DNA from 3 places in the Streptomyces sp. NPDC044064 genome. Region 2 is predicted to be linked to each of the others. Evidence: predicted binding sites of a transcription regulator. Region 2 holds the regulator's gene; each other region holds the start of a gene.
The links. Region 2 encodes HrcA, which represses chaperone genes, less so after heat shock. Its sites were predicted from a motif close to TTNGCACTCNGNNNNNCNGAGTGCNAA; they were not measured.
Positions count from the first base shown of each region.

Region 1: the regulator HrcA is predicted to act here: its motif matches at 7,758-7,784, upstream of groES (co-chaperone GroES).
Region 3: the regulator HrcA is predicted to act here: its motif matches at 2,128-2,154, upstream of groL (chaperonin GroEL).

Region 1 is NZ_JBWKFN010000003.1:30,741-40,335, forward strand. It holds partial or broken gene AC07DS_RS05640 (substrate-binding domain-containing protein) at 1-251, shown strand, start outside; gene AC07DS_RS05645 (LCP family protein) at 276-1,331, shown strand; gene AC07DS_RS05650 (FG-GAP-like repeat-containing protein) at 1,429-2,802, shown strand; gene AC07DS_RS05655 (YciI family protein) at 2,932-3,288, shown strand; gene AC07DS_RS05660 (RNA polymerase sigma factor) at 3,334-4,584, shown strand; gene AC07DS_RS05665 (class I SAM-dependent methyltransferase) at 4,626-5,819, opposite strand; gene AC07DS_RS05670 (polysaccharide deacetylase family protein) at 5,910-6,821, shown strand; gene AC07DS_RS05675 (polysaccharide deacetylase family protein) at 6,818-7,663, shown strand; gene groES (co-chaperone GroES) at 7,931-8,239, shown strand; gene groL (chaperonin GroEL) at 8,360-9,595, shown strand, end outside.
Region 2 is NZ_JBWKFN010000002.1:296,839-306,433, forward strand. It holds gene AC07DS_RS04410 (nitronate monooxygenase) at 1-148, opposite strand, end outside; gene dnaJ (molecular chaperone DnaJ) at 361-1,497, opposite strand; gene hrcA (heat-inducible transcriptional repressor HrcA) at 1,498-2,514, opposite strand; gene AC07DS_RS04425 (MBL fold metallo-hydrolase) at 2,667-3,401, shown strand; gene AC07DS_RS04430 (DUF3097 domain-containing protein) at 3,436-4,302, shown strand; gene AC07DS_RS04435 (hypothetical protein) at 4,351-4,914, opposite strand; gene hemW (radical SAM family heme chaperone HemW) at 4,942-6,174, opposite strand; gene AC07DS_RS04445 (SpoIIE family protein phosphatase) at 6,202-8,079, opposite strand; gene AC07DS_RS04450 (AAA domain-containing protein) at 8,268-9,595, opposite strand, start outside.
Region 3 is NZ_JBWKFN010000021.1:2,873-12,467, reverse strand. It holds gene thrC (threonine synthase) at 1-1,018, shown strand, start outside; gene AC07DS_RS29870 (MoaD/ThiS family protein) at 1,069-1,344, shown strand; gene AC07DS_RS29865 (cold-shock protein) at 1,786-1,992, shown strand; gene groL (chaperonin GroEL) at 2,316-3,938, shown strand; gene AC07DS_RS29855 (Uma2 family endonuclease) at 4,021-4,692, opposite strand; gene AC07DS_RS29850 (hypothetical protein) at 4,752-5,579, opposite strand; gene AC07DS_RS29845 (DUF397 domain-containing protein) at 5,844-6,050, opposite strand; gene AC07DS_RS29840 (helix-turn-helix domain-containing protein) at 6,034-6,873, opposite strand; gene AC07DS_RS29835 (hypothetical protein) at 6,990-7,223, shown strand; gene AC07DS_RS29830 (hypothetical protein) at 7,220-7,447, shown strand; gene AC07DS_RS29825 (NADH:flavin oxidoreductase) at 7,592-8,719, shown strand; gene AC07DS_RS29820 (carboxylesterase/lipase family protein) at 8,799-9,595, shown strand, end outside.

The DNA of each region.
Region 1 (9,595 bases), on a different contig from region 2:
TGCGCATCCGGGAGGGCCTGAGCGTGGTCGGCTTCGACGATCTGCCGGTGGCCCGCTGGGTGGGCCCGCCGCTGACGACCGTACGGCAGCCGCTGACCGAGATGGCCGAGGCCGCGGCCGGGCCGGTGCCGGAACTGGGCCGCGCCGAGGACGAGCGGGCCGCTCCGGCCGCTGCCGTCGGCCTGCTCGCCGCGGTCATGAGAATTTCCCAAGAAAAGCGATTCTCATGGCTTCCGCTAACAGTCTGCTAATAATTCGGACTTACGTTCCTGCCCGTGACGCGACACGAGGAGCAGGGCGACGCGGGCGGACGGGTGGGCCGGCGGCCGAGAGCGCTGAAGGCCGTCGGCCTCACTCTGGCGGGATTCCTGGTGCTGGGCGTGGCCACGGCCGGCTACGCGTACTGGCACCTCAACAACAACATCAAGAGCGTCGACATCAACAGCGCGCTCGGCGACAACCGCCCGGCAAAGGCGGTGGTCACCCCGGCCGCGACCGCCTCGGCCGCCGCCTCCCCGCTGCCCACCGAGGCACTGAACGTCCTGGTCCTCGGCTCCGACTCGCGCAGCGGCGAGGCCAACCGGGAACTGGGCGGCGGCGACAGCTCCGGCGCCCGCTCCGACACGGCGATGGTCGTGCACATCGACGCCGGCCGCACGAAGGCGACCGTCGTCAGCATCCCGCGCGACACCCTCGTCACCCGCCCGTCCTGCCCGCTGTCCTCCGGCGGCTCCACGGCGGTGGCGTACGACGCGATGTTCAACAGCGCCTACTCGGTGGGCGGTCCGGTGTGCGCGGTCAAGACCGTCGAGTCGATCACCGGCGTCCGCATGGACCACTACGTCGAGATCGACTTCTCCGGCTTCGCCAGGCTGGTGGACGCGCTCGGCGGGGTCACGGTCACCACCGCCCAGGACATCGACGACGACAGGAGCCATCTGCACCTCGCCGCCGGCACCCACCACCTGAACGGCACCCGGGCCCTGGCCCTCGCGCGCACCCGGCACGGCATAGGCGACGGCAGCGACCTCGGCCGCATAGGCCTGCAGCAGAAGCTGGTGAAGGCCCTGCTGGAGCAGATGGCCGCCACCGACCTTCTCACCGACCCGGCCAAGCTCTACCAGGCCGCCGACGCGGTCACCGCCGGCCTCACCACCGACACCGGCCTGGACTCGCTGGGCGAGCTGACGAAGCTCGGCCAGAGTCTGAAGGGCCTCACCGCCGACCGGGTGAAGACGGTGATGATGCCGGTCGTCACGGCACCCTCCGACGCCAACCGGGTGGTGGCGAAGGAACCGGCGGCGAGCGAACTGTGGACCTCGCTGCGCTGAGCAGCACCACAGGCTGCCTGGCGGAGCAGCACAACCATCGCTGTGACCCGAGAGTCTCCTGCGGTGATCTGGTCACCGTACACATGGGGGTTTTCCGGTGTTCTCGTTGCGTTCGCACGCCCGTTGGGCGCTTCCGCTGACCCTGGGCCTCACCGCCCTCGGGGTCGCCGTACCGCAGGCGTCCGCGACGCGCCCGGCCGCGCCCGTCCGCGACGACTTCAACGGCGACGGGTACGCGGACCTGGTCGTCGGCGCCCCGCGCGCCACGGTCGGCGGCCAGTCCGGGGCGGGCTACGTGGCCGTGATGTACGGCGGTCCGCACGGCCTGTCCACCACCCACCGCACGATCATCAGCCGTGCCACGACCGGAGTCCCGGGCAGCCCGGCCAAGAACCAGCGCTTCGGCCTCCAGGTCTCCAAGGGCGACCTGGACGGCGACGGCCACGCCGACCTCGTCATCGGCACGGGTTCCGCGTCGGCCGACGCGGTCGTGGTCTGGGGCGGCCCGCACGGCCTGTCCGGCGGCACGTCGATCCCCGCAACCGACACCCAGACCGGCGACTTCGACGGCGACGGACGCCTCGACCTCGCCGCGTTCCGCACCGGCTTCGCCACCGGCGACGACCCGCACGGCACCACCGCGACCCTCTGGAAGGGCCCGCTCAAGCGCTCCGGCACCCCGGCCGCCAGGACCCCGCTCGACCCCGACCACCTCAAGTGGATCGACATCCACGACGGCGGCACCGGCGACGTCAACGGCGACGGCCGTGCCGACCTGCTGCTGACCGGCTACTGCGGCGACGGCAGCCACTGCAGCCGCCTCTACCTGAGCGGTCCGTCCGGCCTCACCCCCGTCACCGGCGGGTACCCGGGAGGCGACGGGGCGGCCGCGCTCGGCGACGTCAACGGCGACGGCCACGCCGACCTGGTCAGCGGATTCGCGGACGACGAGCGGATCTCCGTGGCCTACGGCTCGCCCTCCGGCCTCGGCGGCCAGGACACCTGGCAGTCGTACTCGCAGGACACCCCCGGCGTCCCGGGCGCCACGGAGCCGAGCGACCGGTTCGGCACCTCCCTCTCCGTGGGCGACATCACCGGTGACGGCATCGACGACGTGGCCGTCGGCGCGCCCGGCGAGAACGACGGCGAGGGCGTGGTCGACGTGCTGCGCGGCAGCGGCTCGGGCCTGACCGGCACCGGCGCGCAGGTCTTCGGCCAGAACACCAAGGGCGTCCCCGGCGCCGCCGAGCGCAACGACTCCTTCGGCGCCACGGTCGCCCTGCTCGACACCGGCCGCGACGGCCACGCCGACCTCGCCGCCACCGCACTGTTCGAGGACGCGGGCAACGGCGCGGTCACGGTCCTGCAGGGCCGTACCACCGGCCTGGTCACGGACGGGGCCCTCGCCTTCGGCGGCAGGGGGGTCGGGGCTCCGTACACGAAGGCGGCGTTCGGAGCCGAGCTGAAGTAGCGGGGCCGCACGCCCGCGGAAAAGATTTCTTCGAGGAATTTCCGAGAGCGTGTCGATCCAGGTGTCTCCCGATCGACGCATGGGTGAGCGGCGGGGACGGACCCCGCCGCACCGACCGAAGGAGTCACCATGCCCCGCTACCTGTCGATCGTGCACATCGACGAGTCCTCCGCCCCCGCCGAGGGCCCCAGCGAGGAGCTGATGCAGCGGATGGGCCAGCTGATCGAGGAGGTCACCAAGGCCGGGGTCATGCTCGACACCGCCGGCCTGACCCCCTCCGCCCAGGGCACCACCGTGCGCTGGACGGGCGGGAAGATCTCCGTCACCGACGGGCCCTTCACCGAGTCGAAGGAGGTCATCGGCGGCTACGCGATCATGCAGTGCAAGGACAAGGCCGAGGCCCTGGAGTGGGCCAAGCGGTTCCTGCAGGTCCACGAGGACTACTGGACCGTCAGCTGCGAGGTCCGGGAGATCGCGGAGGGCTGAGCCTTTCTTGGCCTCGGGCCGCCCGGGGGTGTTGCATGGTGGGCTGTGGAAGCACAGCCCACCGCGGCGCACGCGATCGAGACCGTCTTCAGGCTGGAGTCCCCGAGGGTCGTCGCCGGCGTGGCGCGCATCGTGCGGGACGTCGGCATCGCCGAGGAACTGGCGCAGGACGCGCTGGTCGCGGCGCTGGAGCGATGGCCCCGGGACGGCGTGCCCGACAACCCCGGCGCCTGGCTCATGGCCACCGCCCGGCACCGCGCCGTCGACCTGGTCCGGCGCCGTGAGACCTACGCCCGCAAGCTCGCCGAGATGGGCCGGGACCTGGAGACCACGGCACCGCCGGAGGAACCCGCCGACCCCGAGGACATCGACGACGACCTGCTGCGGCTCGTCTTCACCACCTGTCACCCGGTGCTGTCCACGGGGGCCCGCACCGCGCTGACCCTGCGGCTGCTCGGCGGCCTGACCACCGCCGAGATCGCCCGGGCCCACCTCGTCCCCGAGCCGACGGTCGCCCAGCGCATCGTCCGCGCCAAGCGCACCCTGGCCACGAAGAACGTCGCCTTCGAGGTGCCGTACGGCCCCGACCGCGAGGCCCGCCTCGGCTCCGTCCTCGACGTCATCTACCTGATCTTCAACGAGGGGTACGCGGCCACCACCGGGGACGACCTGCTGCGCCCCGGGCTGTGCGAGGACGCCCTCCGGCTGGCCCGTGTGCTCTGCGCCCTGATGCCCAAGGAGCCCGAGGTGCACGCCCTGACCTCGCTCCTGGAGTTCCAGGCCTCCCGCACCGCCGCCCGCACCCGCCCCGACGGCACCCCGGTGCTGCTGAAGGACCAGAACCGCCGTCGCTGGAACCGCATGCTCATCGCCCGCGGCATCCGGGCCCTCGGCCGCGCCGAGGCCGCCGGTGCCCCCGGCCCCTACGCCCTCCAGGCCGCCATCGCCGCCTGCCACGCGCACGCGTACACCTACGAGGAGACCGACTGGCGGACCATCGCCACCCTGTACGGTCTGCTCGCGGCCCGCGCCCCGTCCCCGGTCGTCGAGCTGAACCGCGCCGTCGCCGTGGCGATGGCCGAGGGCCCGGCCGAGGGGCTGAAGCTGGTCGACGCCCTGACCGCCGAACCCTCCCTGCGCGACTACCACCTGCTGCCCAGCGTGCGCGGTGACCTGCTGGCACGGCTCGGGCGCACCGCCGAGGCCCACGAGGAGTTCGTGCGCGCGGCGGGGCTGGCGCGCAACGAGCGGGAGCGCGCGCTGCTGATGGGCAGGGCGGCGGAGTGCCTCTCGTAACTCTGTTCCCATCCGTACTGGCGACCCGCACCTGGAGCCGCTCAGGACGCTCCACCGGCAGTAGCCGGTGACTGCGCGGGGGCGCCGATCAGCATGGTCGGGGCCCCCGCGACCCGGGTGAGGAACACCGTTGCCGAGCCCGGCCCCTGCGGCTTGACCTTCCTGCGCAGCTCCTCCGGCTCCACCGCCGACCCCCGCTTCTTCACGGTCAGCGTGCCGACCTCCCGCTCCCGCAGCAGAGCCTTCAACTTCTTGACGTTGAAGGGGAGCCGGTCGGTGATCTCGTAGGCCGAGGCGTACGGCGTCGGGTGCAGTTCATCGGAGGTGACGTACGCGATGGTCTCGTCGACCAGGCCGCCGCCGACCTCCTCGGCCATCTCCGCGACCAGATGGGCGCGGATGACGGCGCCGTCGGGTTCGTACAGGTACCGCCCGACGGGGCGCACCCGGGGATCGGGCAGACCCCGGCCGAGGAGTGCGCGCGGGCCCGGCAGCAACGTGGCCCGAACGGCCCCCGGCGCTCCGGTGCCGAACCACAGCACCGCTTCCTTCACGTCCCCGCCGTCCGAGATCCACTCGGCCTCGGCCTCGGCGGGAATCGCCTCGTGCGGGATGCCCGGGGCGATCTTCAGGGCGGCGCGGGGCGCCCCGAGGGCCGTGGCGACCGCCCAGGACAGGGGTGGGGAGTACGCCTCCGGGTCGAAGATCCTGCCCCGCCCGCCCCTGCGCGCCGGGTCCACGAAGACGGCGTCGTAGCCGGCCGTGTCCACCTCCGTGACGTCCGCCTCCCGGACCTCGATCAGCCCGGCGAGCCCAAGCGCCTCGGCGTTCGCCCGTGCCGTGTCCGCCGTCCGCGGATCCCGGTCCACGGCCAGCACCCGGATCCCGGCCCGGGCCAGCGCGATCGCGTCGCCGCCGATCCCGCAGCACAGGTCGGCGACCGAGGTCACGCCCAGTTCCCGCATGCGGCCCGCCCGGTACGCCGCCACGCTCGCCCGGGTCGACTGCTCGACCCCGTTCGGCGTGAAGAACATCCGCCGCGCGTCCTCGGCTCCGAACTTCGCCACGGCCCGCTGCCGCAGCCGGGCCTGCCCCAGTGCCGCCGACACCAGCTCGGCGGGGTGTTCGCGGCGCAGCCGGGTGGCCACGGCCAGCTCCTGTGCTGGGTCGGTGTCGCGCACCTCGTCGAGGAGGGCGCGGCCTTCGGAGGTGAGGAGAAGGGCGAGGTCGTTCACCGGGTCATTGTGGGCCAGTCGGTGGATGGTGCGCCTCCGGCAGCGGTGTCGGACCGGGGCGGGGGCCCGGGGCTGGAAGGATCCGACACCATGCGAGTAGTAGTACAAAATGACAAAAGTCGGGCACTGATCCCGAAGGTCGCCCTTCGCTGCGCGGCAGCCGCGCTGGCCTCCACCGCCCTCGTTTCCGGCTGTTCCGCCCCGGGTTCGGACTCCGCCGCCCGGAGCGCCCCCGGCCACGGCGGCCCGGCGGACCAGCAGGCCCGCCTCGCCGCCGAACACGCCCGCCTGGTCGCCTCCGCCCGGCACTGGAACCTCGACACGGTCCCCCTGAGACCCCCGGCGCCACCGGCTGTGAAACCGAAGATCACCGCGCGCGCGGGCTTCGAGGTGGACGGCCAGGAGGAGGAGAACCTCCCCCCGGTCTTCACCACCGTCCCCACCCGGCGGAAGGTCGTCTTCCTCACCATCGACGACGGCGCCGAGAAGGACCCGGCGTTCCTGCGCATGATGAGCGACCTGAAGATCCCCTACACGGCCTTCCTCAGCAACTACCTGGTCAAGGACGACTACGGGTACTTCCGCCGGATGCAGTCCGAGGGCCACACCCTCAACAACCACACCCTCACCCACCCCTATCTGCCCGGACTGTCCTACGAGGAGCAGAAGGACGAGATCTGCGGCATGCAGGCCGTCATGAAGCGGCAGTTCGGAAAGGCGCCGACCGTCTTCCGCCCGCCCTACGGCAACTACAACGGCGACACCCTGCGCGCCGCCAAGTCCTGCGGGATCAAGTACGCGCCGATCTGGGACGAGGAGGTCTTCGTCGACCACTGGGAGTACCGCGAGGACGACAGGAATCTGCACCCCGGCGACATCGTGCTCACCCACTTCCGCGGCCGCAGCGACTGGGACGGCACGATGGTCGACGACATGCGCCGGTTCCTGAACAAGGTCACGCGCGAGGGGTACGCCGTGGCGCGCCTGGAGGACTACCTGTGAGGAACCGGGGGCGACCGGGGCGCGGCCCGGGAGGAGTCCGGTCGGGGCTGGCCGCCGTCCTCGCGTCGGCCCTCCTCCTCGCGGGCTGCGCACAGTCGGTCGACCCCATCGAACGCCTCGGCAAACGGGCGGCCCAGGGCGTACGGAAGCCCAGCCCGGCCGTCGGTCAGGCGTACCGCCGCTGGGGCCTGGCCGCCCCGCTCGCCACGCCGCCCCACCACCGGGTCCGCCCCCTGACGGCCCACGGGGCGGGCGCCTCCCCGCCCCGCGTCGTGGACCACGTCGCCACCACCGACAAGGTCGTCTTCCTCACCTACGACGACGGCGCCGAGCGCGATCCGCGCTTCGTCGACATGGTCCGCGACCTCGGACTGCCGGCCAGCTTCTTCCTCACCGACAGCGTCGTCGGCCCCGGCTACGGCCACTTCGCCCGCCTGCGTGCGGTCGGCGCCGACATCGAGAACCACACCCTCGACCACCCGGCGATGCCCGGACTGCCCTACGCCGGCCAGCGCGCCGAGATCTGCGGCCAGCAGGACAAACTCAAGTCCCGCTTCGGCATCCGCCCCCACCTCTTCCGTCCGCCCTACGGCACGTACGACGCCACGACGCTGCGCGCCGCCGGTGACTGCGGCATCTCCACCCTCGTCCTGTGGCGCGCTGCCATGACCTCCGACGGCATCGCCTACACGCGCGGAGAACACGACCTGCGCCCGGGCGACATCGTCCTCGTCGGCCCCGACGAGGCCACGGGCCCCGCGCTCAAGGAACGCACGGCACGCCTGCTGCGGCGGGTCCAGTCACGAGGGCTGACGGTCGGGCGCCTCGAGGACTACCTGTAGCCGTGCCTTCCGGTGCCGGCCGGCACCGGCGGCCCGTCCGGCGTTCGAGGACGAGGCCGTTCAGGCCGTCAAACGGCCGACGCGCCGCACGGCATTGGCACTCCGCTTGACCGAGTGCTAATCGCGGTCATAGTCTCGGCTCTGGCACTCCCCCCTGGAGAGTGCCAACGCGCGACGGGCAGGTCCGGCACCCGCGACGACGGATCGACCTGGTCGCCACCTCAGACAGTTAAACCCCGTGAGATCTCCGAAGGGGGAGGTCGGATCGTGACGACCACCAGCTCCAAGGTTGCCATCAAGCCGCTCGAGGACCGCATCGTGGTCCAGCCGCTCGACGCCGAGCAGACCACCGCCTCTGGCCTGGTCATCCCGGACACCGCGAAGGAGAAGCCCCAGGAGGGCGCCGTCCTCGCCGTGGGCCCGGGTCGCTTCGAGAACGGCGAGCGCCTTCCGCTCGACGTCAAGGTCGGCGACGTCGTCCTGTACAGCAAGTACGGCGGCACCGAGGTGAAGTACAACGGCGAGGAGTTCCTCGTCCTCTCGGCTCGCGACGTTCTCGCGATCATCGAGAAGTAATCGCCTCGAGCACTCAGTTGCTTCCGACTGCGCCCCTGGCCCCCGCGACCACATAAGAAGCCGGGCGCCCGGGGCGCAGTTCTTTTTCACCCACAGATTTCCGAGAGGGCTGCCGCTGTCATGGCGAAGATCCTGAAGTTCGACGAGGACGCCCGTCGCGCCCTCGAGCGCGGCGTCAACAAGCTGGCCGACACGGTGAAGGTGACGATCGGCCCCAAGGGTCGCAACGTCGTCATCGACAAGAAGTTCGGCGCTCCCACCATCACCAACGACGGTGTCACGATCGCCCGCGAGGTCGAGGTCGAGGACCCGTACGAGAACCTCGGTGCCCAGCTGGTGAAGGAGGTGGCGACCAAGACCAACGACATCGCGGGTGACGGTACGACCACCGCCACCGTGCTGGCCCAGGCGCTGGTCCGCGAGGGCCTGAAGAACGTCGCCGCCGGTGCCTCCCCGGCCGCCCTCAAGAAGGGCATCGACGCGGCCGTCGCCGCCGTCTCCGAGGACCTGCTCGCGTCGGCCCGCCCGATCGAGGAGAAGTCCGACATCGCCGCCGTCGCCGCGCTGTCCGCCCAGGACCAGCAGGTCGGCGAGCTCATCGCCGAGGCGATGGACAAGGTCGGCAAGGACGGTGTCATCACCGTCGAGGAGTCCAACACCTTCGGTCTGGAGCTGGACTTCACCGAGGGCATGGCCTTCGACAAGGGCTACCTGTCGCCGTACTTCGTGACGGACCAGGAGCGCATGGAGGCGGTCCTCGAGGACCCGTACATCCTCATCAACCAGGGCAAGGTCACCTCGATCCAGGACCTGCTGCCGCTGCTGGAGAAGGTCATCCAGGCGGGTGCCTCCAAGCCGCTGCTGATCATCGCCGAGGACGTCGAGGGCGAGGCCCTGTCGACCCTGGTCGTCAACAAGATCCGTGGCACCTTCAACGCCGTCGCCGTGAAGGCCCCCGGCTTCGGCGACCGCCGCAAGGCGATGCTGCAGGACATGGCCGTCCTCACCGGCGCCACGGTCATCTCCGAGGAGGTCGGCCTCAAGCTCGACCAGGCCGGTCTGGACGTGCTGGGCTCCGCCCGCCGCGTGACGGTCACCAAGGACGACACCACCATCGTCGACGGTGCCGGCAACTCCGAGGACGTCGTCGGCCGGGTCAACCAGATCAAGGCCGAGATCGAGAACACCGACTCCGACTGGGACCGCGAGAAGCTCCAGGAGCGCCTCGCGAAGCTGGCCGGCGGCGTGTGCGTCATCAAGGTCGGCGCCGCCACCGAGGTGGAGCTGAAGGAGAAGAAGCACCGTCTGGAGGACGCCATCTCCGCGACCCGCGCCGCGGTCGAGGAGGGCATCGTC
Region 2 (9,595 bases):
TGCCGTCGGCGGTCTTGTAGCCGGCGGCGAGGAAACCGAGACCGCCCGCCTCGGACACGGCGGCGGCGAGCTGCGGGACGGAGACACCGCCCGCCATGGGGGCCTGCACGATCGGGTGGGGGAAGAGATCGGTCAGTGCGGAGGACATGACGGCATGTTGTCACGTCCTCCGAACAAGTCCGAATCCGGGCTTCCCGCGGCATAGGCCACCGGCATGCGGGGTACCGAAGCACCCCGCGGCCGATGGCTCAGCGCCCGTTGAAGGCGTCCTTCAACCGCGAGAAGAGCCCCTGCTGACCCGGCTGACTGTGCCTGTCCGGGGGACGACCCCCGGACCCCCGGCCGCCGCTCCAGCCGGCGTCAGCGCCCGTTGAAAGCGTCCTTCAACCGCGAGAAGAGCCCCTGCTGACCCGGCTGGAACTGTCCCTGCGGACGCTCCTCACCGCGCAGCTTCGCCAGCTCGCGCAGCAGTCGCTCCTGCTCGGGGTCGAGCTTGGTCGGGGTCGTGACCTCGACGTGGACGATCAGGTCACCCCGGCCGCCGCCGCGCAGGTGCGTGACGCCCCGGTTGTGCAGCGGGATCGACTGGCCGGACTGGGTGCCGGGCCGGATGTCGACCTCCTCCATGCCGTCCAGGGTCTCCAGTGGCACCTTGGTGCCCAGGGCCGCCGCCGTCATCGGGATCGTGACCGTGCAGTGCAGGTCGTCGCCGCGCCGCTGGAAGGTCGAGTGCGGCAGCTCGTGGATCTCGACGTACAGGTCACCGGCCGGACCGCCGCCGGGGCCGACCTCGCCCTCGCCGGCCAGCTGGATGCGGGTGCCGTTGTCGACACCGGCCGGGATCTTGACGGTGAGCGTGCGCCGGGAGCGGACCCGGCCGTCGCCCGCGCACTCCGGGCACGGGGTCGGCACGACCGTGCCGAAGCCCTGGCACTGGGGGCAGGGGCGGGAGGTCATGACCTGGCCCAGGAAGGACCGGGTCACCTGGGAGACCTCACCGCGGCCGCGGCACATGTCACACGTCTGGGCGGACGTGCCGGGAGCGGCGCCCTCACCGTTGCAGGTGTTGCAGACGATCGCGGTGTCGACCTGGATGTCCTTGGTCGTCCCGAAGGCCGCCTCGTCCAGCTCGACCTCGATGCGGATCATCGCGTCCTGGCCGCGCCGGGTGCGCGAGCGCGGGCCGCGCTGCGACGCCGTACCGAAGAACGCGTCCATGATGTCGGAGAAGTTGCCGAAGCCACCGGCCCCGAAGCCGCCCGCTCCGGCGCCGCCCGCCTGGGAGAGCGGGTCGCCGCCGAGGTCGTAGACCTGCTTCTTCTGCGGGTCCGACAGCACCTCGTAAGCGGCGTTGATCTCCTTGAACCGCTCCTGGGTCTTCGGATCCGGATTGACGTCCGGGTGCAGCTCGCGCGCGAGCCGACGGAACGCCTTCTTGATCTCATCCTGCGACGCGTCGCGGCGCACGCCGAGAACGGCGTAGTAGTCCGTGGCCACTTACGACTCCGCCAGGATCTGTCCGACGTACCGTGCCACTGCGCGTACCGCTCCCATCGTTCCCGGGTAGTCCATGCGGGTCGGTCCGACCACGCCGAGCTTGGCAACCGCCTCGCCGCCCGAACCGTAGCCGACCGACACGACGGAGGTGGAGTTGAGTCCCTCGTGGGCGTTCTCGTGCCCGATGCGCACGGTCATGCCCGGATCCTTCGCCTCGCCGAGGAGCTTGAGGAGCACGACCTGCTCCTCAAGGGCCTCCAGCACTGGCCGGATCACGAGGGGGAAGTCATGTCCGAAGCGGGTGAGATTGGCGGTGCCGCCGATCATCAGCCGCTCCTCGTTCTCCTCGACCAGTGTCTCCAACAGGGTGGAGAGCACTGCGGAGACCGTACCGCGGTCCTCGACGTCGAAGCCCTCGGGCAGGTCCTCGACCAGGCGCGGCACATCGGTGAACCTGCGGCCCGCGACCCGGCTGTTCAGCCGGGCCCTGAGGTCCGCCAGGGACGCCTCACCGAAGGGCGCAGGGCAGTCGACCATCCGCTGCTCGACCCGGCCGGTGTCCGTGATCAGCACGAGCATCACCCGCGCGGGGGCGAGTGAGAGCAGCTCCACGTGCCGCACGGTGGACCGGGTCAGGGACGGGTACTGCACGACGGCGACCTGCCGGGTCAGCTGCGCGAGCAGCCGTACCGTGCGTGCCACGACGTCGTCCAGGTCGACGGCGCCCTCCAGGAAGTTCTGGATCGCCCGGCGCTCGGGGCCGGTCATCGGCTTGACGCCCGCGAGCTTGTCGACGAACAGCCGGTAGCCCTTGTCGGTGGGGATGCGCCCGGCACTGGTGTGCGGCTGGGCGATGTACCCCTCGTCCTCCAGGGCCGCCATGTCGTTGCGCACGGTCGCCGGAGAGACTCCGAGGTTGTGCCGCTCGGTGAGCGCTTTCGAGCCCACCGGCTCCTCGGTGCCCACGTAGTCCTGGACGATGGCGCGCAGCACCTGAAGCCTGCGTTCACTCAGCATCCGCGCGCACCTCCAGCATGTCGCTCCCTCGGCTCTTCCGGTCGCCCGCCTGGCACTCTGCGTGTTCGAGTGCCAGCCTTCCCCAGCCAAGTGTACGGGCGTGGGGTACTCACTGGGCAAGGTCGGTCCTGCCGTACCGCTAGCGTCGCGGTATGACGGTGACTTGGGAAGAGCTGGGGTGGGAGCGGCTGGCGCCCGGGGTGGGGCGGTGCCGGCTGCCCGGCTGGGACTGCACTGTGGGCCTGGTTCTCGGGGCCGGTACGGCGCTGGTGGTGGACGCCGGGTCGAGCCCGGCCGAGGGCGAGCGGCTGCGGACGTGGGCGGAACAGCTGGCGGGGCACGGTGTGACCCATCTCGCGCTCACCCACCCCCACTTCGACCACGTCTTCGGCACGGCCGCCTTCGCCGGGGCCCGGACGTACGCGGCGGTGGGCACCGACGCGGTGTTCGCGTACGAACGCGAGGAGCTGCGCCGGGACGCGGTCCGGCACGGACTGCCGGAAGCGGACGCGGACGCGGCCGTCGCCGCCCTGGCCGCTCCCCGCCACCTGGTCTCGGGCGAGTGGACGCTGGACCTCGGCGACGGCCGGCAGGTGCTGCTGGCCAACGTGGGCCCCGGCCACACGGCCCACGATCTCGCGGTCCTCGTCCCCGGCTCGGCCCCCGGGGCCGCGGAGATCGTCTTCTGCGGCGACCTGGTCGAGGAGTCCGGCGAACCCCAGGCGGGCCCGGACGCCGTACCGTCCCGCTGGCCCGACGCCCTGGACCGGCTACTCGCACTCGGCGGCGAGGACGCTCTGTACGTCCCCGGTCACGGTGCGGTGGTCGACGCGGCGTTCGTACGACGGCAACGCGACGAGCTGGCAGCGCGTTTCGGCGTGTCGTGAGTGCAGGTCGGCGGCTTCTCCTATCGTCATCCGAATGCGCCCACCCGTCTCCCGCCACCGCCCTTCCAACGAGGGCCCTTCGGGCCCGCGCCCTCGTGTGTATTCACCGGACCTGACCCCGCCGTGGAAGCAGCCCAAACCGGTGCCGGAGGTGCCGGCGGAGCCCGGCCTGGTGGTCGAGGAGCCCGGCACCGGTTTCTGCGGCGCGGTGATCCGCTGCGAGGCGGGCACGGTGACGCTGGAGGACCGCTTCGGCAAGCACCGGGTGTTCCCGCTGGAGCCGCGCGGCTTCCTGCTGGAGGGCAGGGTGGTCACCCTGGTGCGGCCCGCCTCGGGGCCGGTGCGGCCCACCCGTACGGCGTCCGGTTCGGTGGCCGTCCCGGGCGCACGCGCGCGGGTGGCCCGCGCCGGACGCATCTACGTCGAGGGCCGGCACGACGCCGAGCTGGTCGAGAAGGTGTGGGGCGACGACCTGCGCATCGAGGGCGTGGTCGTGGAGTACCTGGAGGGCGTGGACGACCTGCCGGCGATCGTGGCGGAGTTCGGGCCCGGGCCGGACGCGCGGCTGGGCGTGCTCGTGGACCACCTCGTCCCGGGCACGAAGGAGTGGCGCATCGCCGAGTCGGTGACGAGCGAGCACGCGCTGGTGGTCGGTCACCCGTACATCGACATCTGGGAGGCCGTGAAGCCCTCGCCCCTGGGGATTCCCGGCTGGCCCCGGGTGCCGCGCGGGGAGGACTGGAAGACGGGGGTGTGCAGGGCGCTGGGGTGGCCGTCGGACAACACGGGGGCGGTGTGGCAGGGGATTCTGTCGCGGGTGCGGTCCTACAAGGATCTGGAACCGGAGTTGCTGGGCAGGGTGGAGGAACTGATCGACTTCGTCACTGCCCCGGCCGAGTGAGCCCGGCGGCGGCTCGCGGATGCGCTGCCGGTGGCCGGCGCGGTCCGGCTACCGCAGGTGGGAGCCGGGCTGCTCGACGCGCCCGAACCACAGCTCGGGCGGCGCCCAGCGGCGGAGCGCGCGGTCGTACACGCTGAAGAAGTGCCGTACGTCGAAGCGGTGGCGCAGCCGGGGCAGCCCCTCGCGCAGTGGCGCCGTGTCGCGGACGAACTCCCGGAGCAACGGGTCGTCACGGTCGATGTCACCGCGGGGGCACAGCTCCACCGTGTGGACCAGCCTGCGGCCGACACGTGTCCAGTGGAGGCCGACCCCGGCCAGCGCGTCCCAGGGCAACAGCACGGCCTTCCCGCGCCGCAGGACCCAGAACCCGTTCGCGTCGAGGGCAGTGACCAGTCCGCGCCACCGCAGCACGGTGCGCAGCGCGAACCCGGCCCGGACCAGGCCGAGCAGGCAGAACAGGGCGACGAGGTGGAATCCCTGGTCGATCACGAGCAGCAGGCCGAGCACGCCCACACCGCCGAGCAACACCACCAGGGGCAGCGTCCACAGCAGCCACCGCAGCCCGTACCGCACCACGGTGGCGTCCGGATCCGGCCGTCTGTCAGAGACCACGGCCGGAAACTGTACCCAGCCCGACGATCAGTCCACCAGGTCCCGCACCACCGCGTCCGCCAGCAGTCGCCCGCGCAGCGTCAGCACCGCTCGTCCCTCCTCGTACGGACCGGACTGCAGCAGGCCGTCCGCCAGGGCCCGTCGGGAGGCCGCGAGCCCCTCCTCCTTCAGGAGCGACAGCGGAACCCCCTCCAGCAGCCGCAGCTCCAGCAGGACGCGCTCCACCCGGCGGTCCTCGTCGGACAGCAGCTCCCGGCCCGCGCCCGGTGAGCGGCCCGACGCCAGCGCCGCCGCGTACGCACCCGGGTGCTTGACGTTCCACCAGCGCACCCCGCCCACGTGCGAATGCGCCCCCGGCCCGGCGCCCCACCAGTCCGCACCCCGCCAGTACAGCTCGTTGTGCAGGCAGCGGGCGGCCTCCGAGGTGGCCCAGTTGGAGACCTCGTACCAGTCGAAGCCGGCCGCGGACAGCATCTCCTCGGCGATCAGATAGCGATCGGCGTGGACGTCGTCGTCCGTCATCGGAACCTCGCCCCGGCGGATCCGGCGGGCGAGCTGCGTGCCCTCCTCGACGATCAGCGCGTACGCACTGATGTGATCGGGCCCCGCCCCCAGCGCGGCGTCCAGCGAGGCCCGCCAGTCGTCGTCCGACTCCCCCGGCGTGCCGTAGATCAGGTCCAGGTTGACGTGCTCGAAGCCCGTGGCCCGCGCCTCCGCCACGCATGCCTCGGGACGGCCCGGGGTGTGCGTGCGGTCGAGCACGCGCAGCACGTGCTGCTTCGCGCTCTGCATGCCGAAGGAGATCCGGTTGAAGCCGCCCTCGCGCAGGGTGGCGAGGTAGGCCGGGTCGACCGACTCCGGGTTCGCCTCCGTCGTGATCTCCGCGTCCGGCGCGAGACCGAACTCGTCGCGGATCGCGCCGAGCATCCGCACCAGGTCGTCGGCGGCCAGCAGGGTCGGCGTACCGCCGCCGACGAAGACCGTACGGACCTCGCGCGGGTCGTCGCCGAGCACCTTGCGGGCCAGGCGGATCTCGTCGGTCAGGGTGTCCGCGTAGTTGTCCCGGGAGGCGAGTACTCCGCCGGTGCCGCGCAGCTCGGTCGCGGTGTACGTGTTGAAGTCGCAGTAGCCGCAGCGGGTCGCGCAGTACGGGACGTGCAGATAGAACCCGAGGGGTCGGTCGGTGGCGCCGGCGAGCGCGGTGGCGGGCAGCGCGCCGTCGTCGGGGACCGGCTCGCCGTCGGGAAGTGCGGAAGGCATGTCCTCCATTGTCCCGTACGCCGCCGGTTACTCCGCCTGAAGCACCAGCAGGGCCAGATCGTCCTCCGGCAGGCCGCCGCCGAAGTCGTGCACCAGACGACGGATCCTTTCCGCGATCAGGTCGGCGCTCAGGCCGGCACAGCCGGACAGGGCCCGCGCGAGCCCGTCGCCGTCGTCGAACTGGCGGGAGCCGGAACGGCGCTCGGTCACCCCGTCGGTCACGCACAGCAGGCTGTCGCCGGGGCCCAGCTCGACGGTCTCGCTGGTGTAGGTCTCGTCCTCCACGACGCCCAGCAGGGTCTGCGGGCGGGCGGCGGTGCGCACGTCGCCGTCGGGACGCAGCAGCAGCGGCAGGGGGTGTCCGGCGGAGGCGAGGGTGCAGCGGACGCCGCCGTCGTGCGGGGTCAGCTCGCCGTACAGGAGGGACAGGAACCGGGTCTGCGGGCCGTCCCCGGGGGCCACGGGCCGGGCCCCGCCGGCCACCAGCGCGCGGGCGGCCGCGTCGGCGGCCTCGGTGGCGTCGTCCAGCAGGAGCTGGTTGAGCCGGTCGAGGACGTCGGCGACCCGGTAGCCCTCGCGGGCGAGCAGTCGCAGCCAGGGGCGGGCGAGCCCGATCACGACCGCCGCCTCCGGGCCCTTGCCCTGCACGTCGCCGATGGCGAAGCACCAGCGGCCGTCGCCCGCCGGGAACAGGTCGTAGAAGTCGCCGCTCGGGCCGCCCTTGTCGCAGGGCTCGTAGACGAGCGCGCTGCTCACTCCGGGGATCTCGGCGACCGCGCCGGGCAGCAGGCCGCGCTGCAGGACGGCGCTGATGGTGGCCTGCCGGGCGTACTGGCGGGCGGCACCGATGGCCAGGGCGACCCGGCGGGCGAGATCCTCGACGAGCCCGGTGACCTCGTCCGGGAAGCTCAGCAGCCCGTAGCGCCCGATGACCAGCGTGCCCAGCGGGCGGCCACCCGCGATCAGCCGGTACGCCAGCGCCGCGCCGTGGACGTCCTGCGGGCCGAGCGCGTCACCGGGCCACGGGTACGGCTCCGGGCCGGACCTCCCCCACTCCCGGCTCTGCTCGAACGGCGAGAGCCCCGTCCCGTCCCGCGGGCAGGGCGGATCCTTCTCCAGGGCGCGGGACAGCTCCTCGATGCGGTTCTCGCTGGCGTGCCAGACACGCGTGGGCGCGCCGCCGTCGCCGCCGCGCACGGTCGCCTCGTCCTCCAGCCACACGGCGCACCAGTCGGCGAGCCGGGGCACGATCAGCTGGCCGGTGAGGGCCGTGACCAGGTTCTCGTCCAGCTGCCCGGCGAGCAGGTCGGAGGCCTCGGCGAGGAAGGACAGCGCGCCCCGGCCGAGCCAGTCCCGGTCGGCTCCGGGACGCTGCGGCTGCGGCGCGAGCGCCTCGGCGGCCGCCAGGGTGTGGGCCGGTGCGTGCCCGTCCGGGTCCTCCCCGCCGTCGGCGCACAGCCGCGCCCACACCGTCTTGGTGCCGGTGCGGTAGGTGACGCCCCAGGACTCGGCGAGGGTCGCGACCAGGCGCAGGCCGCGCCCGTACTCGGGGGTGTCGTACGGCGCCTCGCCGCGCGCTGGGTCGCGCGGCGCGCGCGCCGGGTGGTGGTCGCGCACTTCCACCACGAACGCGCCGGACTCCTCCAGGCGCCAGTCGACCTCCACCTCCGTGCCCGCGTGGACGACGGCGTTGGTGACGAGTTCGCTGACGACGGCCGTGGCGTCGTCGGCCAGCCGTGCGGACCTCACCGGGTCGACGAGCCCACGGCCGGCCCACTCGGCGAAGGCGGCGCGCACCAGCGCACGGGCGGAGCCGGGCGCGAGGGGACTGCCGGGCAGGGTGGCGAGTCCCTGTGCCCCACAATCGTGACTCTCGCTCTCCCGCTGCGTCGGTATGGCCGCCATGTCCATGCGGCCAGGGTGACAGAGGGACCCCACGCCTATGCGCTGAGTTACCGAAGTGGACAGGCACCCGTGAGAACTGTGCTACGGGTGTGCTCGAACACGGTCGGAAAATGTGCGGAATTCGAGCATCCGCGCATCCTCGGCTCGATCCTGCCGTGGCTTCGGCTCGGTGCTGCCGTGGCTTCGGCTCAGTCCTCGATGTACCGGATGAGCACGCGCAGCGTCGTGCCGCGCTCGGTCCGCCAGGTCACCTCGTCCCCCACCTCGCGCCACAACAGTGCCTTGCCCAAGGCCGAGTCGGGGCTGAGCCGCTCCGCCTCGTCACCGGCGAGCAACGCTATCTCGTACGCCGTGATCCCCGGTTCGTCCAGGTCCTCCACGCCGACGAGGCATCCCGGCACGACGACGGCACCGCCGGTGTACGACGGGTCGGGTACGACCTGGTCGAGCAGGGCCCGCAGGAAGCTGCGCCGTTCCTTCAGCGCCTCGCGCCGCTTCTCGTGGTCGGCCAGCTGGGCCTTGCGGGACGAGGAGTCGACGGCCACCACCTCGGGCAACGGCAGGTCGAGCACGTCCTGCACCCGCTCGAGTTCCCGCTGCACCCTCCGGTGGGCGCCCAGACTGATCCGGTCGACCCGAAGGCGCGGCGACGTTCGCTCGTTGGAGGGAGCGGCCCGAGTCACGGCGGCCGTCTCGGTGGTCCGCACGGGCTGCCGCGGCAGGGCGGGCAGCGTGTCCCTGGCCGCTGTGCGGCTGGGTGCGTTCCGGGCCACGGGCTGCCGGTCCGCCGCTCCGGCTCCCGTCGGCCGTCGGTCCACACGGAGCAGCTCCGTCGTCCGGCCGTGGGCGGCTTCGGGGGTGCCGGGCGCGTGGTAGCGGGCCACTCCGACCTGGCCGTCGTCTCCGATGACGGGCACGTCGACGCGCGCGATCGCGGCCCGGATCATCGCCTGCACCTCGGCATGGGCCACCCGTGCGACGGGCCGCCCACCGCGCAGGACTTCCACGGCGTCGGCGCCCGGAAAGCCCGGGACCCCGGCGTCGCTGAGAAAGCGGGCGGCACCGGCCACGGTCGTACGCAGGCTGAACGCGTGCTGGGCCGAGTTGACCTCGTCGCGGTCGAGACGGGCCACGGAGACCAACTCGGTTTCGGCGGGGATGGCTTGTGATGCGGCGGGCGGTTTGGGCGGAGTGCCGCGCGGTGCGGCCGGGGTGGTGGGCGGTTCCGCCGGGCGGGGCTGCGGTACGGATGCACGGGGCTGTCGTACGGCAGTGCGGGGACGGGGTTCGGGGGCGGCCGCAGCCTCAGGCGCGGCCGGCGCGGCCGGAACTGCGGCTGTCGGGGCCGAAGCTGCGGCCGGAGCGGCCGGGTCGGACGGTCGGGGCTTCCTCTCGGCGCCGGCCGTCGCCCGTTCGATGCCCAGTCGGTCCAGCTCCGCCCACAGGGGTTCGAGGGCCTTCTCCGGGTCGAGGAAGAAGCGGCTGCCGCGGATGCGGACGAACGTCCAGCCGACCC
Region 3 (9,595 bases), on a different contig from region 2:
CATCAACCCGGGCTGGACCAAGCTCGTCAAGGCCGACAACCTGGCCCGCGAGCTGGGTGTCACCGGCGGGCTGTACGTGAAGGACGACTCCGGCAACCCGACGCACTCCTTCAAGGACCGGGTGGTGGCCCAGGCCCTGGAGGCGGCGCGCGCCTTCGGCTTCACCACGCTCTCCTGCTCCTCGACCGGCAACCTCGCCGGTGCCGTCGGCGCCGCCGCCGCCCGCGCCGGCTTCCGCTCCTGCGTGTTCATCCCGCACGACCTGGAGCAGGGCAAGGTCGTGATGGCCGCGGTCTACGGCGGCGAGCTGGTCGGCATCGAGGGCAACTACGACGATGTGAACCGGTTCTGTTCCGAGCTGATCGGTGACCCGGCCGGCGAGGGCTGGGGCTTCGTCAACGTCAACCTGCGGCCGTACTACGCGGAGGGCTCGAAGACCCTGGCGTACGAGATCTGCGAGCAGCTCGGCTGGCGGCTCCCGGACCAGATCGTGGTCCCGATCGCCTCCGGCTCCCAGCTCACGAAGATCGACAAGGGTCTGCAGGAGCTGATCAAGCTCGGGCTCGTCGAGGACCGGCCGTACAAGATCTTCGGTGCGCAGGCCGAGGGCTGCTCGCCGGTGTCCACCGCCTTCAAGGCCGGTCACGACGTGGTCCGCCCGCAGAAGCCGAACACCATCGCCAAGTCGCTGGCGATCGGCAACCCGGCCGACGGCCCGTACGTCCTGGACATCGCCCGCCGTACCGGTGGCGCGGTGGAGGACGTGACGGACGAGCAGGTCGTGGACGCGATCAAGCTGCTGGCCCGGACCGAGGGCATCTTCGCGGAGACCGCCGGCGGCGTGACGGTCGGCGTGACGAAGAAGCTGATCGAGGACGGTGTGCTGGACCCGGCCCTGACGACGGTCGTCCTCAACACCGGTGACGGTCTCAAGACGCTGGACGCGGTGGCGGGTACGGGGCTCACCGCGACGATCCGTCCCACCCTCGAGTCGTTCCGCGACGCGGGGCTCGTCTAGGGACCTCGTCCTACCCCGTCCTTTCGTTCCGCCTGACCGGAGGTTTCATCGTGAGCGTCACCGTCCGCATCCCCACCATCCTGCGCACCTACACGGGCGGCCGGGCCGAGGTCGCCGCCGAGGGCGGGACCCTCGCCGAGGTGATCCAGGACCTGGAGAAGAACCACACGGGCATCGCGGCCCGGGTTCTCGACGACCAGGGCAAGCTGCGCCGCTTCGTCAACGTGTACGTCAACGACGACGACGTCCGCTTCGAGCAGGGGCTGGAGACGGCGACCCCGGACGGTGCCGGTGTCTCCATCATTCCCGCCGTCGCCGGCGGCTGATCAAAAGTGGACCATTACCTTCGGTAACCGCGGTTACTGAATGTTCATCGAATGGCCTCCTCCGTGAGAGAAGCGGAGGGGGCCATTCTGTGTGATTGAGCGCGGTAAGGTTGGGGAACGCGTGCCGGATCTGCGGGTCGCAAGCCCCGGAATCATGCCTTACGCCCGGTGAGAAGCAGCCAAAGTACACGCGGAGTATGCGCCTTTTGCGCCTTTTATATAGCCCGACTTGCCCTGAATTCGGGCGAATTCTCGGCAGATTCCGGATCGCGCTCGTCCAGAATTCTCGTCCGATTGACCTGTTGCAGAGGGCAGTTGGACAGATACATTCAGCCGCGGTCGACGCGTTCCGGCGCACGCCCCCGACCAATGGGGGGTGAGGTCTGACCCGGGTCCGCGAAGTGTGGATCTGTGCAAGGGCCAGTAATAGGGGAGTTAGGCATGGCTCAGGGCACCGTCAAGTGGTTCAACGCGGAGAAGGGGTACGGCTTCATCGCGGTCGACGGTGGTGCGGATGTTTTCGTCCACTACAGCGCGATCCAGATGGACGGTTACCGCACCCTGGAAGAGGGGCAGCGGGTCGACTTCGAGATCTCGCAGGGTCAGAAGGGCCCGCAGGCGGACATGGTCCGGCTGGCGACCAGCTGAGGCACGCGTCGACTGACAGCGACGTTCTTCTGTTCATCTTCGAAGGGTCCGTACCTCCTGGGGTACGGGCCCTTCGTCGTGCCCGGGGTCCCTGTTCGCGCGCGGCTGAGCGCCCCCTCCGGCATGCCCGAGGCGCTTGCACTCGGGGGGGTCGAGTGCTAATCATTGGCGTTAGCACTCTGAAGGTGAGAGTGACAAGAAGGACCGGGTCGGTGAGGCCCGCAGGCCAGGTGGGGCAAGGAACCACAGGTCGGCGAGCCGTCCGTCGCGGGCGCGGGCGCGGTCCGAAGGAATCACCCCCAGTCCTGGAGGGACCACTTCACATGGCCAAGATCATCGCGTTCGACGAGGAGGCGCGGCGCGGCCTCGAGCGCGGCATGAACCAGCTCGCGGACGCCGTGAAGGTGACGCTCGGCCCCAAGGGCCGCAACGTCGTCCTCGAGAAGAAGTGGGGCGCCCCCACGATCACCAACGATGGTGTCTCCATCGCCAAGGAGATCGAGCTCGAGGACCCGTACGAGAAGATCGGCGCCGAGCTGGTCAAGGAAGTCGCCAAGAAGACGGACGACGTCGCCGGTGACGGTACGACCACCGCGACCGTGCTCGCCCAGGCCCTGGTCAAGGAAGGCCTGCGCAACGTCGCCGCCGGTGCCAACCCGATGGCTCTGAAGCGCGGTATCGAGAAGGCCGTCGAGGCCGTCTCCGCCGCCCTGCTGGAGCAGGCGAAGGACGTCGAGACCAAGGAGCAGATCGCCTCCACCGCGTCCATCTCCGCCGCCGACACCCAGATCGGCGAGCTGATCGCCGAGGCCATGGACAAGGTCGGCAAGGAAGGCGTCATCACCGTCGAGGAGAGCAACACCTTCGGTCTGGAGCTCGAGCTCACCGAGGGCATGCGCTTCGACAAGGGTTACATCTCCGCCTACTTCGCGACCGACATGGAGCGCATGGAGGCGTCGCTCGAGGACCCGTACATCCTCATCGCGAACTCCAAGATCGGCTCCGTCAAGGACCTGCTCCCGCTCCTCGAGAAGGTCATGCAGTCGGGCAAGCCGCTGCTGATCATCGCCGAGGACGTCGAGGGCGAGGCCCTGTCGACCCTGGTCGTCAACAAGATCCGTGGCACCTTCAAGTCCGTCGCCGTAAAGGCTCCGGGCTTCGGTGACCGCCGCAAGGCCATGCTCGGCGACATCGCCATCCTCACGGGCGGCGAGGTCATCTCCGAGGAGGTCGGCCTCAAGCTGGAGAACGCGACCCTGGACCTCCTGGGCCGCGCCCGCAAGGTCGTCATCACCAAGGACGAGACCACCATCGTCGACGGTGCCGGCTCCTCGGAGCAGGTCGGCGGCCGGGTCAACCAGATCCGCGCCGAGATCGAGAACAGCGACTCGGACTACGACCGCGAGAAGCTGCAGGAGCGCCTGGCGAAGCTCGCCGGCGGTGTCGCGGTCATCAAGGCCGGTGCCGCCACCGAGGTGGAGCTCAAGGAGCGCAAGCACCGCATCGAGGACGCCGTCCGCAACGCGAAGGCCGCGGTCGAGGAGGGCATCGTCGCCGGTGGTGGCGTGGCCCTGCTGCAGACCTCCGGTGTCTTCGAGAAGCTGGAGCTCGAGGGCGACGAGGCCACCGGTGCCGCCGCTGTGAAGCTGGCCCTGGAGGCCCCGCTGAAGCAGATCGCCGTCAACGCCGGCCTCGAGGGCGGTGTCGTGGTGGAGAAGGTGCGCAACCTGACCCCGGGCCACGGCCTGAACGCCGCGACCGGCGAGTACGTCGACCTGGTCGCCGAGGGCATCATCGACCCGGCGAAGGTGACCCGCTCTGCCCTGCAGAACGCCGCCTCCATCGCCGCGCTGTTCCTCACCACCGAGGCCGTCATCGCCGACAAGCCGGAGAAGGCCGCTGCGGCCGCTCCGGGCGGCATGCCGGGCGGTGACATGGACTTCTGATCGACCTGACGGTTGATCGCCTGTCCTTCGGACCGAGGGCGGTGCTTCCAGCTTCTGGCTGGGGGTGCCGCCCTCGGGCGTTTCAGTAGGCGTACTTCTTCAGCGGTTCGGTGTCGAGGGTGATGCTCACGGGCGGCGGAAGCTCGACGACTGCTCCCCAGGGGTAGGAGGGGGACTGACGGTAGTGGCCGTCTTTGGGCTCGCTGTACACGACTACGGTGCAGTTGTCGCGGTCGACGAGGAGGTAGACCGGGATACCGGCCTCCGCGTAGCCGATGGGCTTGTCGATGCGGTCGCGCTGGTTGGTGTCGTGGTCGCGGGAGGTGATCTCCAGAGCCATCAGGATGCCGTTGGCCTCGGACCATTCGCCGTCTTCGACGAAGTGATCCACGGGTGCGAGTGCCGCGTCGGTGCGGGCACGTCCCTTGCGGTACGCCTCGGCCTTGACCCCGGACTCGGGCGCGAGATCAAGGTCGGGACGGTGGAGCAGGAACTGGCGCACCAGCCACACGTAAATCGAACGGTGCTTGCCGTCCGGCATCGCCTTGACCTCTAGTTTTCCGTTGATGTACTCAAGCCGGACGGTCTCCGGTGCCCGGCGTTCCAGCTCCTCGAAGTCCTCGACGCTGAGCGGGTCCTTGGTACGGACCCGGCCGTCGACGAATTCGAGGCGCACGTGCTCAGGGGCTGCGGCGGCGAGGTCCTCGAAGTCCTCGATGGGCATCTGCGGGCGTTCGGCGGTGCTGGGGGTCATGGCGTCGCCTCCTCCCCTCCATCGTGCCCCGGGGTGGTGTCGCCGGACCGTAGGAGCGGTCATGCGGGTGTCCTTTCGCGTCGTCGTACGGACATGGCAGCCCGGATCTCGCCCACGCGGGCGTGGACTGCGGGGGCGGGCAGGGGCGTACGAGGGTGCGAGGGAGCGCGTTCGCCTCGGCAGCCGCTGCACACGCCCCCCGGCAGTGCTTCCGGGCGCCCCGGTACCCCGCACTCCGTGCACTCCAGGACCCGGCGGGGCGGGCGTGGGGCGGGTGGTTCCGGCGGGAGTTTGTCGGTCAACCGGCGGCGGAGCAGGGCCGCCGGGCTGTGCACGGGCGTCGGCAGCCCCGCGGTCAGCGCGGCCAGCAGCATCTCCTCGGTGGCCCCGCGCGCGAACCACTCCTCCACCAGCGGGGCGAGCGCCGCGCAGTCGGCGGCGGAGAGGGACAGGACCGGGGCCGTACGGCCCAGGGCGGCGAGGAGGATGTGGGCGCGGGAGCGGGTGGGGCGGGCGCGTTCGTCCGGCGGCTGCTCCGGTTCCGGTACGTTGCCGCGCGTGAACGCCGCCCACCAGGCATCGTCGCGCGCGGTACGGGACCACCACGATCGGGTGATCCAGCGCGAGCCGCCCGAGTCGGTCTCCAGCCGTTCCCGGCCTCGCCTCAAGTGCCCTGCCGCCTGAATGCGGTTGAGCGCCGTACGGAGCGCGCACTGGCCGTACGGGAGCGTCTTGGCCAGCGTTTTGACGGAGATGTCAGCGCCGTCGGGTAGGCGGTCGATGTACGCGGCGATGGCGGCTTCGCGGGGAGGTAAGTGTGCGAAGTCGTGTTTGGTGCGGGGGAGTTGGTCCGGTGCGGAGCGTTTGCCGTAACCCGGATTGGCCATCGGATGGCCGGATGCGTGCACGGGTACAGGGGCAGCACTAAGCTTGGCGTCAGCCACGGGATCCGCTTCCTGATCTCGTAGGTCAGACCCCCGCAGGTGTTGGTAGCACCTGGCGGGGGTTGTTCGTTATGCGGGCACGCTAGAGCCTCGTGACTGTCCGTCGCAAGTCGGTCGCGCCAAGTCAACTCGCAGGGTGGGAGGGTGGGTTGAACCCGCCTCCCATTCCATGCAAAGAGGGCTCGGAGCTTGGCGCTTGAGCCTCGGCTAGGCCCGCTTCAGGTCTTCGACGAACGCCGACCACGCCTCGGCCCGGAACGCGAGCTTCGGGCCCAGGGGGGTCTTGGAGTCGCGGATGGGGATGAGGGCGGGGTGGTCGACCGCAACTTCGAGGCAGTTGCCGCCGCCACCACCGCTGTAGCTCGACTTGATCCATTCAGCCGTGCTCAGGTCGTAGTCAGCGATGTTCCTCATGGGCGTAATCCTCCGCCAACGCCTCGACCAGGGCCAGGGACTTCTCTTGTGAGAGAGCGGAGGCCACAAGGAGGTCGAATACGAACCTGAGTTGGGCGACAGCGGCCGGGTCGTCCTCCAGCCGCCCGCTGCGTACTCCCTCAAGGTAGACCAGTGGAGGGGCGCCCTCGAAGTCCATCAGCTTGAGGGCACCCTCCATAGCCGTGTGCGCACCCGCGCTGAGCGGCAACACCTGCACGATGACTCGGCTCCGACGGGCCAGGCCGGTGATATGGCGCAGGGCCTCCGCCATCACTGCCCGGCCGCCGGTCTCCCGGCGCAAGGCCGCCTCGTCAAGCACTGCCCACAACAGCGGCTTTGTTGGGTGGTCGAGGAGGCGGGCCCGCGCCATTCGTCCCTCCACCCACTCATCGATGGTCTCCTCCGGCGTCGTCGGGTCGTACGCGCGGTTCACGGCCCGTGCGTACTCGGCCGTCTGGAGCAGCCCGGGGATGAGAAGTGGCGCATACTCTCTGATCGCCGACGCCTGAGCCTCCGACTCCGCCACCTCCGCGAAGTGCTGCGGGTACTTCGTCTTGGCCGCCGCATGGCAGTTCCTGCTGAAGAAGCCCCCTGTCTCCAGGACTTCGTCCAGCAGCTCCGCGTACTCCGGCTGCATCCGCCGAGTCCCCGCCTCCAGCTGCCCGATGAACGACCCGCTCACGAACAGCCTCTGGCCCAGCTGCTCCTGGCTCAGTCCCTTCCGCTCGCGCGCATGCCGTAACTCGGCGCCCAGCAGGGCGCGGGGCGACGACGACGGATCGAGGTCCTTCGGTCCTGCCATGGCAACTCCCGGGTCGTACAAGCAGGGTTGTTGGGACGCTGTGTCTAGCCAGGCTAGAGCGCGGACGGCCACGCTGTGTAGCGAAAGTGAACACCCAGCGTGGAGGAATTGGCGCAATGAATGCGAAGGAATCGACCGCGGACGACCGGCCCGCCCGCTCCGCGGCGGAAGCCGTCGAGCGGCTGCGCACGGCCCTGCGCGAGGTGGGGATCATCCTCCCCTCGCTGCGGATCGACCCGGTGACCGGCGCCCACGGCCACCCCTACGCCCTCGTCGACCTGGGCCGCTGCAACCTGGGCGTGGCCTCGCGGCTGGCGGCGGTGCTGCGGCGGCCGGGCGGGGATGCGTGACCGGGGAGATCGGGACGTACGCCGTCGACGTGCGGAGCGGGCGGATCGGTGAGGTCATGGCGCGCGTAGGGGGTTATGTGCAGCTCAGGCCCGTGGGTGGCGGCCGGGAGTGGGACTGTCCGCCCGAGGAGCTGGGGGAGGCGGCGCCGGACGAGGTGCTGCGCGCAAGGGTGCGGCGGCTGAACCGGGACGCCCGCTCGCGCGCGGCGGCCGAGCTGCCCTGAGGCCGGCGGGCGTGGCCGGGATCACAAGGTGGCCGGCCCGGACCTGGAATGTGCCGCACCGCATAGATGGTTCTTTGAGGAGGTGCAACAATGCGTATGCACATACCAGCCGGTCAGACCGAGCAGCACTCGAGGAGCCCCCACGTGACCGACACGACGCCTCCCGCCTCCCGCGCGGCCCAGATCCTCTCCCGCCCGATCAGCCTCAACGGGCTCACGGTTCCCAACCGGATCGTGATGGCGCCGATGACCCGCATGTTCTCCCCGGGCGGCGTCCCCGGCGAGGACGTGCGGTCGTACTACTCGCGCCGTGCCGCCGCCGGTGTCGGTCTCATCGTCACCGAGGGTACGTACGTCGGGCACGAGTCGGCCGGGCAGAGCGACCGTGTGCCCCGGTTCCACGGCGAGGAGCAGCTGGCCGGCTGGGCGAAGGTCGCCGAGGACGTGCACGCGGCGGGCGGCACGATCGTGCCGCAGCTGTGGCACATCGGCATGGTCCGCAAGCAGGGTGAGCCGCCGTTCGCGGACGCTCCGGCGGTCGGCCCGTCCGGCCTGGTCACCGAGGGTGCCGAGCCCACCGGCAGGGCCATGACCCAGCAGGACCTGGACGACGTCGTCGCCGCGTTCGCCCAGGCCGCCGCCGACGCCGAGCGCATCGGCTTCGACGGCGTCGAGCTGCACGGCGCCCACGGCTACCTCCTCGACCAGTTCCTGTGGGCCGGCACCAACCGCCGCACCGACGCCTACGGCGGCGACGCGGCGGCCCGCACCAAGTTCTCGGCGGAGATCGTCGCGGCGGTCCGCGCGGCCGTCTCGCCCGAGTTCCCGATCATCTTCCGCTACTCGCAGTGGAAGCAGCAGGACTATGCCGCCCGTCTCGCCGAGACCCCCGAGGAGCTGGAGGCGATCCTGACCCCGCTGGCCGCCGCCGGCGTCGACGTCTTCCACGCCTCCACCCGCCGCTACTGGCTGCCCGAGTTCGACGGCTCCGACCTGAACCTCGCGGGCTGGACGAAGAAGCTCACCGGCAAGCAGGTCATCAGCGTCGGCTCGGTCGGCCTCGACGGCGACTTCATCAATGCCTTCCAGGGCGAGGGCTCCCCGGTCAAGAGCATCGACAACCTGCTCGACCGCCTGGAGGCCGACGAGTTCGACATGGTCGCCGTCGGCCGCGCGCTGCTCCAGGACCCGGAGTGGGCGGCGAAGGTGCTCGCGGACCGCTTCGACGAGCTGAAGGCGTACGACGCGGCCGCGCTGCAGACCCTCAGCTGACCTGGGCCGAAGTGGCCCGGTTCGCCGGGCACTTGTGATCGTTCCCGTCCGTTCCCCTGATGACCAGTGAGGAGCGAGCATGACGACGAGCGAGTCCGGTGCCCGGGCGGCGGAGACCGCCGGACCTGTGGTGCGCACCGCCTCCGGCGCGGTGCGCGGACGCCACGAGGACGGTCTGGCGGTCTTCCGTGGCATCCCCTTCGCCGAACCCCCGGTCGGCGAGGCCAGGTTCCAGGCCCCGCGCCCGGCCCGGCCCTGGGACGGCACCCGGGAGGCGTACGCCTTCGGACCCCCGCCCCCGCAGGACCTGGGAGTCCAGGGGGCCGGGGTGCCCGGCCCCACCGGTGACGACTGGCTGACCGTGAACGTGTGGACGCCCGGCCCGGACCCGTCCGCCGGCCGCCCGGTCATGGTGTGGATCTACGGCGGCTCGTACAAGTTGGGCCACGCCGGCCAGCCCGGCTACGACGCACAGCGCATCGCCCGGGACGGCGACGTCGTCGTGGTCACCTTCAACCACCGCGTGGGCATGGAGGGATTCACCCTCCTGGAGGGCGCGCCGGCCAACCGGGGCCTGCTGGACCAGGTGGCGGCCCTGGAGTGGGTGCGGGAGAACATCGCGGCGTTCGGCGGTGACCCCGGCCAGGTCACGGTCTTCGGCGAGTCGGCCGGAGCGGGCTCGGTGGCCTCGCTGCTGGTGATGCCGAGGGCCCGGGGGCTGTTCCGGCGGGCCGTGGCGCAGAGCCTGCCGGGCACGTTCTTCTCCGCAGAGCTGGCGCGTGACATCGCCGGGGCGCTGGCGGCGGAGGCGGGGCGGCAGCCGACGGCGGCGGACCTGGCCGCGGTGGACCCCCGTGAACTCGTCGGAGCCGGACA